Regions from separate parts of the Mesorhizobium sp. NPDC059025 genome, predicted to be linked through region 3. Evidence: predicted binding sites of a transcription regulator. Region 3 holds the regulator's gene; each other region holds the start of a gene.

Region 1 (5,878 bases), 250 kb from region 3:
GTAGATTTCGGTAACGGTGCCGACGGTCGAACGCGGGTTGCGCGACGTCGTCTTCTGCTCGATCGAGATGGCGGGCGACAGACCATCGATCTGGTCGACGTCCGGCTTCTGCATCATCTCCAGGAACTGGCGGGCATAGGCCGAAAGGCTTTCGACGTAGCGGCGCTGCCCTTCGGCATAAATGGTGTCGAAGGCGAGAGACGATTTGCCTGAACCGGACAAGCCGGTCATCACCACGAGACTGTCACGCGGCAGATCCAGGTCGACGTTCTTCAGATTGTGTTCGCGCGCGCCGCGAATGGAAATGTACTTATGGTCGGCCATGCCGCTCCGCCGCCTCAGCTTGCAATGTTTCGGATTGGCGAACCCAGCCGCCGCCCGCTCATATGGGTATTTTCACCGCGAGATCGAGACTCTCCGGCTACTTTGAGCGTTTAACCGCCTTTCGCGCGAGCGGGCAAGCAAAAAAGAACAAAGGCTGAACGCGCTCCTGACAATGCGATGTCAGCAGAACGTGACGTTCCGGACCGTTCCGATCACAATTTCCGTAATCGCCCGGCCGCCGGTTGACGCTGCGGAAGTGAAGGCGCAAGGTTAGCCGTCGCCTGAACCGATCGCCCCGTGGCGATCCTCGAGCCGGAAGGCGGTCTGCGAGGCGCCGCAGACCAAAACGAGTGAGAGTTCGGGCAGACGGCAAGAGCAACCAGCAACAGGAGCGAGGCATGACCCCACCGGACAGTCCCTTCAGGCTCCATCTGTCGTTGGAGCCACGGCGGGCATAGGTGTCAGGAAAGGCGGAGCCTTTCCCGCGCAAACCGTGACCTGCCGATCCCCTTACAATCAGAGACCATTAGTCGGGTCGTCGGCCGCGAGCCGCGAAGCACCCGAAACCCAAAGCCGGTAAAACGCTCCCGGAAAAACTGGGTAAAGCCCTAAAAAGCCCCGTCCGCATGCCAAGGCGCAGCGGCGGGGCTGTTCTTTTGAGGTGATACGCGCTCGGCGATATCTGCGATTTGCGGCAGGTCGCGCCGACAACACGGCTGTCGGAGGTACGGATCGCCGGATTTTGCTTGGACTACCGGCGTGGGGCAGGAAGGTTGCCTGCACCGACATCCACGATCACCGAGCCGGAAATGCGGACGTCCGTGTTGCCAACCTTGAACTGGCGGCCGGAGGCTGGATCATAATCGTCCGGCTCCGGTTGCGGTGTGGCTGGTTTGACGATGCTGTAGCCGCCATTGACGCCGGGCAGGGGCTTTGCAGCCTGCTTGCCGGCTTCCCCGGCAAATCCTGTCGCTGTCGAAAAAAGGGCAACTGCAAGTGCAGTCAGACACGATGATGGCGAGAGGCGGGCGATGGTCATAGTGCTAACATAGGCGTCTTGACCCGTGACGACCAGTGCCCATCGATCCATCGGATTGGATGGACGACGATCTGGCTGTCCTAGGCCGCCCGTTTGCGCGTGTCGTAGACATGGTCGACCAGGCCCCATGCCCTGGCTTCCTCCGCGTTCATGAAGTGGTCTCGGTCGAGCGTGTTCTCGACGTCCTCGACCGTGCGCCCGCAGTGCTGGGCATAGAGATCAATCATCTGCCGCTTGGTTTTCAGGATGTCCTCGGCGTGCCGCTGGATGTCCGAGGCCTGGCCCTGGAAGCCGCCCAGCGGTTGATGCAGCACGATCTTGCTGTTGGGGAGCGCGATGCGCCTGCCCGGGTCTCCAGCCATCAGCAGGAACGAACCCATCGAAGCCGCAAAGCCCATGCAGACTGTCGACACCGGGCAGGAGATGTAACGCATCGTGTCGTAGATGGCGAAGCCGGAACTGACCACGCCGCCGGGTGAGTTGATGTAGAGCGACACCTCCTTGTCCGGATTGTCCGCCTCCAGCGACAGCAATTGCGCGCAGATGATGGCGGCCATGTTGTCCTCTATCTGGCCGTTGACGAAGATGATGCGTTCACGCAGCAGCCGGGAGAAGATGTCGAAAGCACGCTCGCCGCGGCTCGACTGCTCGATCACCATCGGCACAAGATTGGCGACACCGGACATATGTTGATTCCTCCCGTTCAGGCGGCCATGCGCCATTGCGGCGTGTTGGCCGCAGTGAAAATTCTGGTGGGCTTGGGCGCATCGACGGCGACGCTGCAGCCCGCTTCGGACATGTTGCAGGCGGCCGTTGAGACAAAGCCGTCATGCACGACACGCAAATGCGTGCCGCCGTCGGCGGCATGTGTCAGTTCGAAGGTGACGACACTGTCGAACCCCTCTCCCGCACCGGATCCGCCTGTTTCGCGCCAGGAATAGCGCAGCAGGCGGCCAGGTTCCGCCTCAAGCACCGTGCAGGCGATGCGGCCCTCGGCGCCGAGCGAAAATCGCTGCCCGGTTTCGCTCCTGATGTCGTTCGGCAGCAACCAGGCCGCGACGATGTCCGGCTCGGTGAGTGCGCGCCAAACTTTTTCTGGCGCTTCCGGCAGATCGCATTCAACAACGATGTCATCGCGGCTGGGCGAGGTCATTGATCCATCTCCTTCAACACGGTCTTCAGCCTTTCGATGCGATCAGGCCAGAAGGTGCGGTAGCGTTCGATCCAGGTGAGCAGCGGCGATAATCCTTCCGGGGCGGCTCGGTAAAAGGCATTGCGGCCGACACGGCGTTCTCTCACCAGCCCGGCGCCGCGCAGCACGGCAAGATGCTGGGAGACCGCCGGTTGGGACACCGGCGTGCCGGCGCGCAGTTCAGAGACGGTCATCTCGTCGTCGACCAGCCGTTCAAACAGCGCGCGCCGTGTCGGGTCGGCCAGGGCCTTGAAGATTTCGGATTCGATCATACCAAAACATAAGTGGATACTTATTGGTTTGGCAAGAGCCTTCTCGGGGCGAGGACCTGAAATGAAGCCAGGCCGGCACTTTTGCTGACATTCCTTGACAAATAGCCAGTGCGGGAACTAGAACAGAAATAGAACAAAAAACGTTGTGGGAAAGGCATGTCCGTGGAGGCGGGCAGGTTCCTCAGCCTATATGGTGCGGCGAGAATTCTGGTTTCGGACGAGCGCGGAGAAGTGTGATGGCTGGCAGCGTCAACAAGGTCATTCTGGTGGGGAATCTGGGTGCGGATCCCGAAATCCGCCGGCTGAACTCGGGTGAGCCGGTCGTCAACATCCGTATCGCCACCTCGGAAAGCTGGCGCGACAAGAACTCGGGCGAACGCAAGGAAAAGACCGAGTGGCACAACGTCGTCATCTTCAATGACCAGCTCGCCAAGGTGGCCGAGCAGTATCTGAAGAAGGGCATGAAGGTTTATGTCGAGGGTCAGTTGCAGACCCGTAAATGGCAGGACCAGAGCGGCCAGGAGCGTTATACGACCGAAGTCGTGCTGCAGAAATTCCGGGGCGAATTGCAGATGCTCGACGCGCGTGGCGGGCAGGGCGAAGGTGGCCAGGTCGGTTATTCCGGTGGCAACCGCGACAGCTTTGGCCAGTCCGGCCCGAGCGACTTCGGTGGCGGTGGCGGCCGCGGCTCGGCTGGTGGCGGCTTTGGCGGTGGAAACGGCAATCGCGGTGGCGGCGGTGGCGGTTCGCGCGAACTGGACGATGAAATCCCGTTCTGATTGCTGATGGGCGGAATTCCCCAGCCCACAGACATGACCTGGTGATCCGGCGATGAGCTACGGCATGAGTGCATTCGCACGCCTGATTGCGATCGGCCTGCTGTTCTTCACCATGTTGTCCGCTGCCGTTTCGGCTGCGGAGCGGCTCGATGACAAGCCGCGCATCGCGGTCGTGTCGGCCTTCCCACCTGAATGGATGGCGCTGCAGGCCGATCTGTCGGATCGAACCGAACACGAGATCAACGGCCGCCAGTTCATCATCGGCAAGCTGGCCGGTAAGGACGTCGTGCTGTTCCTGAGTGGCGTCAGCATGGTCAATGCGGCCATGACCATGCAGGTGGCGCTCGACCGGTTTGTCGTGACGTCCGTGGTGTTTTCCGGCATTGCCGGCGGCGTCGACCCGGCCCTCAGCATCGGCGATGTCGTCGTCGCCGATCAGTGGGGCGAATATCTGGAAGCGGTTTTCGCCCGCAAGGTCGGCGACGGTTACGAAATTCCGCCCTTCATCCCGAAGGATCAGTTTGCGGGCTACGGCATGATCGTGCCGCGCTCTGTGACGGTTACCAGGCAGGGCGATACCGCCGAAGAGACGAAATTCTGGTTCCCGTCCGATCCGGCCTTGCTCGACGCTGCCCGCAAGGTCGCTGCCAGGCTGGAGCTGCAGGCCTGTGCACCCGAGAACAAATGCCTTGCCAGCCCGCCGAAGATCATCGTCGGCGGCAATGGTGTTTCCGGCCAGGCTTTCGTCGACAATGCCGAATTTCGTGACTATGTGCACAAGACATTCGATGCCAAGGTGCTCGACATGGAAAGTGCCGCGGTCGCACATGTGACCTACAGCAACAACGTTCCGTTCCTGGCGGTGCGCAGCCTGTCGGACCTCGCCGGCGGTGGAGAAGGCGCCAATCAGATGGCGACTTTCATGGCACTGGCGTCAACGAATTCAGCCAATGTCGTCAAGGCATTGCTGGCCGAAATGCCGTAGGACGGACGCGAAGAGACAGGGAAGCAGGGATGAAGGCGCGGATCAAATGGGTCGAGGGTCGCACATTCGTGGGCGAGTCCGGCAGTGGCCACAAGCTGGTTCTGGGCACGACGCATGGCGATGACGGCAAGACACCCGGCCCGAGCCCCATGGAACTGCTTTTGATCGGTACGGGCGGCTGTTCGGCCATCGACGTTGTGCACATCCTCGAAAAGGGGCGCGAGCAGGTCGAGGATTGTGTCGTGGAACTCGATTCCGATCGTGCAGCGACCGATCCGAAGGTGTTCACGCGCATTCACATGCACTTCATCGTCAAAGGCAAGGGACTGTCACACGACAAGGTCAAGCGGGCGGTTCAGCTGTCGGCGGAAAAATACTGCTCGGCCTCGATCATGATGGGCAAGACGGCGACCGTTACCCACGATTTCGAGGTGGTCGATACCGCTGCCGGCTGAGGCAGCCTGCAAGGCAGTGCGATTGTACGTTGGGTCGGTCAGCTCGCTGCCAGAGCCTTGATACCGTCGGCCACGAACTGGACGGCGAGCGCGGCAAGGATCACGCCGAGCAGCCGGGTCAGGATCGAGCGCCCGGTCTGGCCGAGAATGCCGTCGATGCGCTCCGCCAGCACGAACACCAGATAGGTGATGAGCAGGCAGGCGAGGATGATGCCGAGCAGCGCCAGCTGCCCTCCAAGGCCTTGGAACGAACTGGACAGCAGGACGGTGGCCGAAATGGCGCCGGGGCCTGCGATCAGCGGGATCGCCAGCGGGAAAGCCGCGATGTTGTGGATGTGATCCTTGGTGATCGCCACATCCGCGCTTTTTTCCTTGCGGTCCTGCCGGCGCTCGAAAACCATCTCGAAGGCGATGAAGAACAGCAGGAAGCCGCCGGCTACGCGGAAAGCAGGCAATGTGATGCCGAACACCGAAAGGATCGAGGCGCCTGCCACCGCAAACAGCGCGATGACCAGAAAGCCGATGATCGAGGCGCGAACGGATACCTGGCTTCGCTGCTCACGATTCATGCCGCGCGTCACGGCAAGGAAAAGCGGGGCGAGTCCCGGCGGGTCGATGGTCACGAGCAGTGTCACGAAGGCGTTGAACAGGCTTTCGTAGCTCGGCATGCCGTTCCCCTCTCTCGCGACAACCAGGCCATTGGTAGCGCGAATATGGGGAAGTTGCCAACGCTCAGTCGGTCAGCTGCCTGAGCCGCAACAGGCCTCTATGCGATAGCCGTCCGGATCGATGGCGAAGGCCGCGAAATAGCTATCGCCATAGTCGGCGCGCA
Region 2 (5,878 bases), on a different contig from region 3:
CGAACATCGTGCCTTCGCCAGCCGGGCCGGCGATCTGCCAGAATTCGGGATTGGAAAGGCTATCCGGCATGATCAGCTGGAAATCGAAGTTCTGTTCCTTGGCCTGACGTTTGATCAAGCCACCTTCCGGATGATAGCCGCCGAAATAAACGACATCCGCCTTCAGTTCCTTGAGTTTGGTGACCAGCGCCGAATAGTCCTTCTCACCGGCGTTGATGCCTTCATAAGCGACTTCCTTCAGGCCACCTTCATTCATGGTCTTCTTGACCGCATCCGCAGCGCCCTGACCGTAGGCGCTCTTGTCGTGCAGCAGCACGACATTCTTGCCGGCATATTTCTTGGCGATCCAAGGACCGACGAAGTTGCCGCCGGCATCGTCACGGATGTAGAGGCGCAGGATCGTCGGCCAGCCCTTCTTGAAGGCAGCTTCGGTCAATTCCGGATTGGACGAAGCCGGCGTGATCATGACAATGCCGTTCTCGGCATAGATGGCAGACGCCGGGATGGTGGAGCCGGAACAGGCGTGACCATCAACGAACTTGATGCCTGCAGCCGCGATGCGGTTGGCGACTGAAACGGCCTGCTTGGGATCGCAGGCATCGTCTTCGACGACGATCTTGATCTTCTTGCCACCGATGCCGCCCTTTTCGTTGATCGCCGCGGCAGCGGCATTGGCGCCCTGCTTGAACTGATCACCGATCGGAGCGAGCTGACCGGTCATCGGGCCGACCACCGCGATGGAAATATCTTCGGCGTATGCCGCCGAGGCGCTGAGCACCGTGGCAAACACGGCTGCGCCCAGGAACTTTGCTGATTTCAACTCGAACCCTCCCATTGCCTTGCGCAAGCCCTCCCGGCTGCGCTTGCGTGCAATGGGCGCAAAAATTTGCAGTTCGTCAAGCCCATCCGGGCTGCATTGCATGCGTCCGGTTAATGCAATGATCAATTCTTGTGATCGAAGTCAAAACTCGCTTCAGTCTTGTCGAAGCATCGGAAAATCAGAATGGCCGGGACGAGCCCAGCCATTCTTCTGTTCAGCAGAAACCTGCCAAGGATCAATCCTGTTTGATCGGCGCATATTTGCCGTCATGCCACTGATTGATGTCGTATTTGGCGTTCTTGAGGTCGCCCTTCTCATCGAAGACAACCTCTCCCACGACGGTGCTGATCGGTTTGCCATCCTTCAGCGCTGCGGCAACCTTGGCCGGATCATCGCTGCCGGCGCGTTTGACGCCTTCGGCTATGGCCTGGATCGTTGCATAGGAGAACAGCGTGAAGCCTTCCGGAGCGAAACCCTTGCCCTTGATCTTCTCGATGGCTTCCTTGGCTTCCGGCCGCGCCTGTGGATCCGATGGGAACACGAACATCGTGCCCTCGCCGGCTGGGCCGGCGACCTGCCAGAATTCAGGGCTGGCGATGGAATCCGGCATGATGAGCTGGAACTTGAGACCCTGCTCGGCCGCCTGACGCATGATCAGCCCGCCTTCGGGGTGATAGCCGCCGAAGTAGACGACGTCGGCCTTGAGGTCCTTCAGCTTGGTGACGAGCGCCGAATAATCCTTCTCGCCGGCATTGATGCCTTCGTAAAGGACGTCCTTGAGACCGGCCTCGTTCATCGTCTTCTTCACGGCGTCGGCAACGCCCTGGCCGTATGCGCTCTTGTCGTGCAGAACGACAACATTCTTGCCGGCATATTTCCTGGCGATCCAGGGGCCGATAAAGGCGCCCTGTGCATCGTCACGGGTATAAAGACGCATGATGGTCGACCAGCCTTTCTTGGCCGCGTCGTCGGTCATCAACGGGTTCGAGGAGGCGGGGCTCATCATCAGCGCGCCTGCCTCGGCGTAGACAGCGGAAGCCGGAATGCTCGAACCCGAGCATGCATGGCCATCGATGAACTTGACGCCGTTGCCGACGATCCGGTTGGCCACCGAAACCGCCTGCTTGGGGTCGCACTGGTCATCTTCTATGTCCAGCTTGATCTGCCGTCCCCCCACGCCGCCAGCAGCGTTGATCGCCTCGGCGGCTGCCTGTGCGCCCTGCTTGAATTGATCGCCGATCGTGGCGAGCTGCCCCGTCATCGGTCCAACAACCGCGATGGAAATGTCTTCGGCATAAGCCACAGAGGTGCTCAACGCCGTCAGCAACAGCGCTGTGCCCAGGAATTTTGTTGTTTTCACTCTAACTCTCCCATTTTGCGCTCCCCTTTGTCGCGCACGATCGAGAATGGGTGAAAAAAACCGTCGTTCGTCAAGCCCGGCCGAACAAAGCGAAAACCGCGCCGGTCTTGTCACGACCGGTCGCGGTTTTCTCGCTATTCCCCCGAGCAGAGCCTGAGGAAGTCTTCCCTGTTGTCCGGTCGATCCGGCTAGCCGGTCGCCTTCCTTGGTATGCGCCGTTGGAGCGGCGTCACCGTCCCTTTGGGATGGAAATCAGTGCGTGGTCATCCATTCGCGGGCATCGCGCAGCGCCTGTGCGATTTCGCCCTTGGACATTGCCGACGAGAGTTCCGAGCGCCATTCGGCGGCCCGCAGCGAACCCTTGATGGCCGCGATGTTGAACCATTTGTGAGCGGCAATGACATCGGTCTCGCAATCGCGGCCGGTTGCATACATCACGCCAAGTTCGAAGAGAATGTCGGCCTGCGCGGTTGCGCCCATCGTGCCGACCCCAGCTTCAAGCATTTCGAAACGTGCCATTTGAAATCCCCTTGTCTGACCCTGTTGCTCCTGAAAGCCGCCGTCCGTTTCTTGGTGTGGACGTGCGCTCTTCCGATGCTTCACAGGATGCCGGGGACGCTTGAATCCGTCGTTAAATGGCTTGCTTAATTTGAGGAAAACAAAGCTAAAACAAGAAGTAAACGTGAGGAACCGTTAAGGATAGCAAGGGCGCGATTGCGGGGTTTCCATTCAAATTCGATGAAAATTCGCGACTGCGAAAACAAGGTTTCGCTAACCACGGCGAAGCTTCCATTTTGGTAAGAAATTGAAATCGCGCATTTCCAACGTCTTACGAAGGTCAAAGAAAAGCAGCTTTCCTTCCCCAGCGGCACGGCTTTTGTTTTACCGGGGACTGGATTAGCTTACCTGAGCGTAAGGGATGGAGAGGCTGGACCCGGCGTCCAGTTGAAGCGCAAAGGGAGGAACTCGATGTTTCGCAAAGTCAGCCTGGCACTTGCTGCCACATTGATCATGTCGGGTATGGCGCTCGCCGACCCGATCGAAGGCAACTGGAAGACCGCATCCGGCGCGACTGCCGCGATCTCGGGCGGCGGCTCGTTCTCGATCACGCTGAAGACCGGCAAGCACGCCGGCAAGACCATCGGATCATTCAAGGCTGCCGGCGACGGCAAATATTCCGGCACGATCACCGATCCGGACACCGACAAGACCTATAACGGCAAGGCTTCGCTGTCCGGCAGTTCGCTCAAGATGAGCGGTTGCGTGCTGGGCGGCCTGATCTGCAAGAGCCAGACCTGGACCAAGCTGTAACCGGACAGCCCGTAACGACATGACGGCAAGGCGTTTCCGCCACGCGGAGGCGCCTTTTCTTATGGTGCCGAAAAGACAAGCTCCCCCCTTTTCAGAACGGGAGGACAAGTCAGGACGTTTCAATTTCCCGTCAATCATTTTGAACCCTGGATGAACGGCAATCTCAGAAGAGGTTCAGCCACGTTGCGGCATTCTCTCCGACATTGAAGGAGAGACACCCAGATGTTCGCGCGCCGCTTCACAATCGTCTGCCTGCTGACGGCGCTGTTCGGCATGGGTTTTGCGATCCTCGTTGCAGAGAATGCACGGCTGGACCACGGCTGGAACCAGGCTGGCCTGCGATGCGGCACCACCTGCTCCAGTTCATTTTGATCGAGACGAAACGCCATGACCTCGTTTGCGCAAAACGCCATCACCCTGCTGAGGCTTCTGCCCCGTGCAACACTGATCTTGCTGTTGCTTGCAGCACCGGTTCTGGCAGTGCCGATGATGCGTGCCAATGCCGGTTCGACCATAGAAGCGCCAGCACCCAAGAAAACGGGACTTGGACTGGTCCTGCTGGTGAGTCTGCAGCGCGCCTGAATGCTGCAGCAGCATCTAAAAAAGCAAATAGCGAACCGTCCGAGGGACACCCCTCCCAACTGTCATTTTCCATCTCTATAATGGGTCATGGAAAAGCGAATCTACCCACAAGCGATTGAAACCGTGGTCATGCCGGAGCCCTACGCCCGGCAATCCTTTGACGATGCTGGCAAGGCCGTCGCGGCGCTGCGCGCGCTGTATGAACGCAACACCAAGTTCCTGCGCGATTCCTTCTCGGCGCTGGCTGCCGGCGGCGACAACGACAAACGCTACCGCGCCTTCTATCCCGAGGTGAGCGTCGTCACCAATTCCTTCACCCAGGTGGACTCGCGCCAGGCCTACGGTCACATGCCGACACCTGGCCAGTTCTCGACCACGATCACCCGGCCGGACCTGTTCCAAAGCTACCTGACCGAACAACTGCGGCTGATCATGCGCAACCATGGCGTTCCGGTCATCGTTTCGGAATCGGAGACGCCGATCCCCGTGCACTTCGCCTTCCTTGAAGGGACCTATGTCGACAGCGCAGCGGCCGAGCGCATCCGCCGGCCGATCCGCGACTTGTTCGATGTGCCGGATCTTGACGGCACCGACGACCAGATCGCCAACGGCACCTTCGAAGTGGCGCTGGGCGACCCACGACCGCTGGCCCCCTTCACCGCCCAGCGCATCGACTACTCCCTGCACCGGCTGACCCACTATACGGCGACAAGCCCGCAGCATTTCCAGAACTTCGTTCTGTTCACCAACTACCAGTTCTACATCGACGAGTTCTGCGCGATGGCGCGCGATCTGATGGCGAAAGGTGGTGAGGGCTATACCGAGTTTGTCGAGCCGGGCAACGTCGTGACGAAACCGGGCGCTACGATGCCAAGTGAAGGAATTGCACCGCCACGCCTGCCGCAGATGCCCGCCTATCATCTGAAGCGTGGCGATCATGGCGGTATCACCATGATCAATATCGGCGTCGGCCCTTCCAACGCCAAGACGATCACCGACCACGTCGCGGTGCTGCGCCCGCATGCCTGGCTCATGCTTGGTCATTGCGCCGGCCTGCGCAACACACAGGCCTTGGGGGACTACGTACTGGCGCATGCCTATGTGCGTGAAGACCACGTGCTGGACGATGACCTGCCGGTGTGGGTGCCGGTGCCGGCGCTGGCCGAGGTCCAGGTGGCGCTCGAAGAGGCTGTCGCCGAAGTGACAGGGCTTTCCGGTTACGATCTCAAGCGGGTGATGCGCACCGGCACGGTCGCCACCATCGACAACCGCAACTGGGAGCTGCGCGATCAGCGCGGCCCGGTGCAGCGGCTGTCGCAGTCACGCGCGATCGCGCTCGATATGGAATCGGCAACGATCGCAGCCAATGGTTTCCGCTTCCGTGTGCCTTACGGGACATTGCTGTGCGTTTCCGACAAGCCGTTGCACGGTGAGTTGAAACTGCCCGGCATGGCGACCGAGTTCTACAAGCGGCAGGTGTCGCAGCATCTCACCATTGGCATCCGTGCCATGCAGAAGCTGGCCGAAATGCCGATGGAGCGGCTGCACTCGCGCAAGCTGCGTTCGTTCTCCGAGACCGCATTCCAATAGAAACCGGCCCCCGTCGTCCTGCGACGTCAGTTACCGTTCACCAGTTCGAGAATGAGCCGCTGGATGGCTCCGCCGGCGCCCATCTCGACACGATCGAAATCACGGCTCTGCTGGCGCTGCGTGACAGAGGCATCGGAAAGCGGTTTCTGGATTTCCTGGCGGATCTTCTGGCAACCGGGATCGTTGGGCACCGATACGCCGATGGTGGTCCGTTC
Region 3 (5,878 bases):
AGCGCGGCGGCAGCCCTTGCGCGCGGGCGGATTCACGCATGACGTCCAACTCGGCTGGCGTCTCGTAGGCATAATAGGCCTTGCCCAGCCGCACCAGTTCCTCGGCGACCTCGCGGTGGCGCGCGGCGCGCTGGAATTGCGAAACGGCCTCGCCGTCCCAGGTCATGCCCAGCCAGCTCAGTCCTTCGAGGATGGCGGCGGTGGCGGCGTCAGTCGAGCGCTCGCGGTCGGTATCCTCGATGCGCAGCAGCATCTTGCCATTGGTGTGCCTGGCATAGAGCCAATTGAACAACGCCGTGCGTGCGCCGCCAATGTGCAGATAACCGGTGGGGGAGGGAGCGAAACGGGTTACGACCTGATCGGACATGGAACTCTCGGGAAGAAGCGCAGGAGCGCGGACTTTCGTTGTTTGGGCGTTCATGTAGCATAGGAGGTCAGGGGCGCAAGGGGCAGGCCCGATGGCTGGACCGGGGAGGGTTGGGCGAGGGGGCGCTGATGCCGAACAGGGCATCAACGAGCGTCTTCTATTCGTGTCTCCGGCCGTCGATGACAGCAATGCCGCGGCGGCATCGCCTGACATTCAGCCGATCGGAATGCCATCATCGCTCGATGATCTGCTGGCAGCGCGCCAGCATCCTCGTTCCGATGCCCTGGATATGCCTTCCGGCGACAAGCCGTGGCTGGAAACCCGCTGGCAGAACTTGCGAAAGCTGATTGGCGGGGACCTGCGCGGCCCGTTCGCCGGGGCGATCGCGTTGGAGCTGGATCGCGGCGTCGCGTTCCTGTTCGCGCCGGTCTTTCTCGGGGCTGGAGCGACGGTCTATTTCTCACTCGATCGCGAGCCTGCCTTCGCGCAGTTGATTGCCGGCAGTGCTGTCCTTGCTGTCATTGCGCTGCTTTCACGCTCCCGCCTTGGCTTGCATCTCGCCGCGATGGCCGTCCTCTTCCTCGTGCTCGGTATCCTTGCCGGCAAGGTCGAGACGTGGCGCATGCCGAGCAACGTACTGGGAGCACAGGTGTCGACCAGGGTGACAGGCCGCGTCATTTCAGTCGAGCCGATGGCCAGTGGACGCACGCGGCTGACGCTCGACGTCATCGGTACTGAAAAGCCCAAGCTACGCTATCAGCCGGAGCGGGTGCGGCTTTCGGCTTTGGCAATGCCGGCCGAAATCCGCGCCGGGTCGATCGTTTCCGGCTATGCCCGGCTGATGCCGCCAGCCGGTCCGGTGCGGCCCGGCGGCTATGATTTTTCTTTCGAAAGCTATTTCGACGGGATCGGCGCGACTGGGTTCTTCATGGGCAAGCCGAAGCTTGAACCCCTGGAGAAGGTACCTGCATCGCTGCCCACTCGGCTGTCGGTGGCCGTCGAGACCGCACGCGAAACGATCGCGGATCGCATTCGCGCTTCGATTGGTGGGCCTGAGGGCGAGATCGCCGCGGCACTGATTGTCGGCGTGCGCGCCGGCATTCCGAACTCCGTCAACGAAGCCATGCGAAGGACGGGTATCTATCACATCATCTCGATATCCGGCCTGCACATGGCACTCGTCGCAGGAACCGTGATGTTACTGCTGCGCGGCGCTTTCGCGTTGTTTCCGGATTTCTCAGCGCGCCGGCCGGTCAAGAAATATGCTGCGTTCGCAGCCATTTGTTCGATTTCCGCATATCTCGCGATCTCCGGGGTGGTGGTCGCGGCGGAGCGTAGTTTCATCATGCTGTCGGTGATGCTGATTGCGGTGCTGTTCGACCGAGCGGCGCTGTCGATGCGCAACCTGGCCATCTCGGCGATGATCGTGATCCTGACCGCGCCGCATGAAGTGGTCGGTCCGTCTTTCCAAATGTCGTTCGCCGCGACTGCCGCCTTGATCGGCGCGTATGCGGCTTGGGCGCAACGGCGCGAAGTCATGCCTACCCCGGCACCGCTGGCACGCTCGTTCACCGGCTTTCTCGCGCACAAGTCGCTGATTGCGGTTGCTGGCATGGCTGCAACCTCGATCATCGCCGGCCTTGCCACGGCGCTGTTCGCGGTCTGGCATTTCCAGCGGGTCTCACCCCTGAGTTTGTTCGCCAACCTGGCGGTGATGCCAGTGGTTTCGTTTGTCATGCTGGCTGCCGTTCTCAGCGCGATTGCCATGCCGTTTGGCGCCGATGAACCGTTTCTCTATGCGATGGGCAAGGGACTGACGGTGATGATGGTGATCGCGGACTGGATTTCGCAGCGCTCCCCGGTCGACGGGGTTGGCCTTGTCTCGACGCAATCGGTGCTCTTCATTGCCGTGGCGCTTGCCATCGGTGCGATGGCGACGACATGGCTACGTTTGCTGGCATTGCCCTTTGTGCTGGCCGGTCTGATAGCGATGGGCAATGTAGAAACGCCCGATGTGTTGATCTCGGAGGACGCACGGCTCGTTGCCCTGCCAGTCGGCGATGACAAACTCGCTGTCAGCCGGGCACGACCCAATCCCTTCACGCTCGACAACTGGCGCCGGGCGCTCAACGTAGAGACGACGGTCTTGCCAGAAGATGTTTCGAGTGACGTCGAACTGACTGTCGAAAATGCACTCGACATGCCGCTTGGCACGCCATTCCTGTGCACTCGCCAGCTGTGCTTCGCTCGCCATCCATCTGGGGCTGTCGTGGTGACGACCGCTCGCATCGATGCAGCCAGATCGGCTTGCGGAGTCGCGGCACTCATTGTGATCGACGATGCGACCGCACCAGATCCCTGCAACGATCCGACTGTGGTGGTGGTCACCAAGCAGGATCTGGCCCGCGTCGGCAGTGCTGCGGTGCGCTTCGATTCCTTGCCAGATAAGCCGGCTAATATCTTGTTCGCGATCGATGCCAAAGATCGACCCTGGCATGTCCAGCGTGAATTTACGCGCGAGGCGAGGGGATTGCCGCCTCGCCTTGAAAACACGCCTAAATCCAAGCCCAAACCGTTGAACTCAAACCACCCCGCCCATTCAGACACACAATTTCCCGGAAAGTCTGTTTCCGGCAATCTGTAGTCGGCTAAATTTGTAGGGTGTCCGGTCTAATAGCGACGGATCAATCCGACCAGTTTACCTTGTACCTTGACCCGATCCGGTCCAAAGATTCGTGTTTCATAGGCAGGATTGGCTGCTTCCAACGCAATCGAGGCGCCCTTGCGACGGAAACGCTTGAGCGTCGCCTCTTCCTCATCGACCAATGCCACGACGATCTCGCCGGGATTGGCCGAATTGGCATTGCGGATGATGACCGTATCGCCATCGAAAATGCCGGCTTCGATCATGGAGTCGCCTTTGACTTCCAGGGCGTAGTGCTCGCCTCCCGAAATCATGTCCGGCGGTACGGAAATCGAATGGGTGCGGTGCTGGATCGCGTCGATCGGTACACCGGCAGCGATGCGTCCCATCACGGGGATGGAAACGGAAGCTGCGACGTCGTCGTCATTGCTAGGCGCCTGCAGGCGTTGCGGCTCCTTGGGTACAGAACGCCCCAGGCTGCCCTGGATGACCGCCGGAGAAAACTTCCTGGCTGCGTTAAGGCCGGGAGCAATCGAATCCGGCAACCGCAGCACTTCCAGCGCGCGAGCCCGGTTCGGCAATCGGCGGATGAAGCCACGTTCCTCCAGAGCAGTTATTAGCCTGTGGATTCCTGACTTGGAGGCCAGGTCCAGCGCCTCTTTCATTTCGTCGAAAGAAGGGGGGATTCCGCTTTCCTTCAGCCGTTCATGGATGAAGAGCAAAAGCTCATGTTGCTTGCGTGTCAGCATCGCCACCCTCCGTGGAACGGAACCGGAATCAGAAAAACAAACCCGGAACAAACACTATCTGTTCCATTTGTGTTCCGCAACCATTTAAAGTTTAATGAATTTGTTGACGCTTTGTTCAGCCTAGCAAGAAGCCAGGCTGTTCCCTGTTGCCATATCTCCCGTCGCAGAGCAGGCCGAAGGATGCTGCCCTACCCTTACTCGGCAAATAGATTCTCAGCCATGTAGTCCACGAAAACCCGTACTTTGGGCGAGAGATGGCGATTTGTCGGCCACAATATTCGGAACGTACCCGTTTCGCCGAGATAATCCGTCAGCAGCGATACCAACTTGCCTTCGGCCAGTTCTGCAGACACGGCGAACGGCGGCAGACAGGTGATACCGAAGGACCGTTCGGCGAGGTAGATCAGCGGCTCCAGCGTGCTGGCAACGGTGGTCACGGGAAGATCGAGTTTCAGGTCACAACCGCTGCGCACGAGGGGCCAGGGCTCGAGCCGCCCCGAATTCGCGTAACGATGGTGGAGACAGCGGTGCTTGAGCAGGTCCTCCGGCACTCTGGGCGTACCATGTTCGGCGAGATATTTCGGTGCCGCGACGAGTTTGTGCCGAAAAGTACCGAGTTTGCGGCTTATCAGGCGCGTGTCCCGGATGTCTCCGGTGCGGATCACCGCGTCAAAGCCCTCTTCGATGACGTCGACCAGCTGGTCTGTAAAATCAAGGTCGAGATTGATATCCGGATATTGTTCCATGAAGGCCGATATGGTCGGCATCAACAGCATGCCCGCGAGCGGGAGAGAGACGCGAAGCTGTCCTCGGGGGCTCGCCTGCGATCTCGCAAGCTGGATCTGCGCTTGCTCGTATTCCGATTGAATGCGCCGGCAGGTTTCGAGAAAGAAACTGCCTTCCTCTGTCAGAGCCATACTCCGCGTCGAGCGGTGAAAGAGGCGGGCGCCCATTTCGTTTTCGAGCCGCGCAATCGCCTTGCCGACGGCCGAGGCCGTAAGGCTGAGCCGGCGCGCGGCACCGATAAAGCTACCGGCTTCCGCAACCTGTACGAAGATACCGAGTGGTCCAAGCTTGTCCAATTGCGGAATTTTCTTCGTTATTGATGGGAGAGAATGGGCATTTATCTGCTCATCTGTCCTGAATATCCAGAGGTTGCCGCGGCAAGATCGCCGCAATCGTCAGATGGAGACACTCATGGACAAGCCTACCGCAGCCTTTTCTGCATCTCCTCAGTCAACGACTTTTGTCGTGAACGTCATTCACGCCCATCCAGGAAAGCAGGAGGAGGCGTTTGCTGTCATCCAGGATGTCGTGCACTACGTGGCAGAGCGCAAGGAAGGTTTTCTCTGGAGTACGCTCGCCAAGAGCACCGACGGCGAAACCGTCGTCAATGTCGAAGCAATCCACGGTGCCGGCAATGTCAGCGAGTTTTTCTCCGATCCTGTATTCCTGGAGAAATTCCGGAAGCTCGACACCGTATCGAGAAGCGAATTCCACACCTACACGGTCGATGACCTTGTCTTGCCGAAGCGCGCAGTGAAGTGATCGTCAGATGAACTGCCCGGGGCAGCACTGGATATCCAGTTGTACCACTGCCGCTGACAGCATCGAAAACAGGCGCACCCATCGCTTCAGGTGAGCCGAAAATATCCGGGAGCCAGCGGCGGACAGGAGTCTGAACAGCCCGAACAAAGTGACGTTGTCGGCTCCCGGTATTGTCTCAGAGACCGCATCCTCGGGTCTCGTTCGCACAAAGTCGCCGCAAGAAGACCTTAATTTATTTCGGAACGTGTATCTGCCAGCGACGGTCAGCGCAGCATCAATACGTTGCAGATGGAGCCGGCTTCTGCTGCCGCAGCGTGCGGCGCTCGAATGATCAAGCCGTTGGCCTCCGAGAGAGTCCGGAGCATCGAGGAATCCTGCACGCCAAACGGGGTAGCCCTCAATGTGTCGCCGTCGAGTTCGACCCGGGCACGGATGTAATCCTGACGGCGGTCATTGGCTCCCATGTTGGTGGCGAGCCGCGCTTCGCGGATGTTCTGGCTGAAAGGCCGTCCACCGAGTTGCGCCAGCAGGGGGTTCAGGAAGAGTTGCGAGCAGACCAGACTAGCGACG

What was found. Region 3 encodes LexA, which represses DNA repair genes until DNA is damaged. Its sites were predicted from a motif close to TGTTCNNNNTGTGTTCNG; they were not measured.
Region 1: the regulator LexA is predicted to act here: its motif matches at 2,946-2,963, upstream of ssb (single-stranded DNA-binding protein).
Region 2: the regulator LexA is predicted to act here: its motif matches at 2,835-2,852, upstream of ACFWYE_RS07635 (sel1 repeat family protein).

The regions. Positions count from the first base shown of each region.
Region 1 covers NZ_JBHYIM010000001.1:451,113-456,990, forward strand. Annotated here, with positions in the region: gene uvrA (excinuclease ABC subunit UvrA) at 1-324, opposite strand, end outside; gene ACFWYE_RS02085 (hypothetical protein) at 1,076-1,363, opposite strand; gene ACFWYE_RS02090 (ATP-dependent Clp protease proteolytic subunit) at 1,444-2,049, opposite strand; gene ACFWYE_RS02095 (SRPBCC domain-containing protein) at 2,067-2,516, opposite strand; gene ACFWYE_RS02100 (ArsR/SmtB family transcription factor) at 2,513-2,827, opposite strand; gene ssb (single-stranded DNA-binding protein) at 3,064-3,606, shown strand; gene ACFWYE_RS02110 (5'-methylthioadenosine/S-adenosylhomocysteine nucleosidase) at 3,671-4,591, shown strand; gene ACFWYE_RS02115 (OsmC family protein) at 4,621-5,046, shown strand; gene ACFWYE_RS02120 (MarC family protein) at 5,085-5,714, opposite strand; gene ACFWYE_RS02125 (VOC family protein) at 5,787-5,878, opposite strand, start outside.
Region 2 covers NZ_JBHYIM010000002.1:686,812-692,689, forward strand. Annotated here, with positions in the region: gene ACFWYE_RS07625 (ABC transporter substrate-binding protein) at 1-820, opposite strand, end outside; gene ACFWYE_RS07630 (ABC transporter substrate-binding protein) at 1,056-2,180, opposite strand; gene ACFWYE_RS07635 (sel1 repeat family protein) at 2,433-2,699, opposite strand; gene ACFWYE_RS07640 (DUF2147 domain-containing protein) at 3,150-3,491, shown strand; gene ACFWYE_RS07645 (hypothetical protein) at 3,714-3,863, shown strand; gene ACFWYE_RS07650 (hypothetical protein) at 3,879-4,073, shown strand; gene ACFWYE_RS07655 (AMP nucleosidase) at 4,161-5,663, shown strand; gene ACFWYE_RS07660 (DUF922 domain-containing Zn-dependent protease) at 5,690-5,878, opposite strand, start outside.
Region 3 covers NZ_JBHYIM010000001.1:704,884-710,761, forward strand. Annotated here, with positions in the region: gene gltX (glutamate--tRNA ligase) at 1-367, opposite strand, end outside; gene ACFWYE_RS03425 (ComEC/Rec2 family competence protein) at 459-3,011, shown strand; gene lexA (transcriptional repressor LexA) at 3,038-3,760, opposite strand; gene ACFWYE_RS03435 (LysR family transcriptional regulator) at 3,955-4,842, opposite strand; gene ACFWYE_RS03440 (antibiotic biosynthesis monooxygenase) at 4,958-5,308, shown strand; gene glp (gephyrin-like molybdotransferase Glp) at 5,572-5,878, opposite strand, start outside.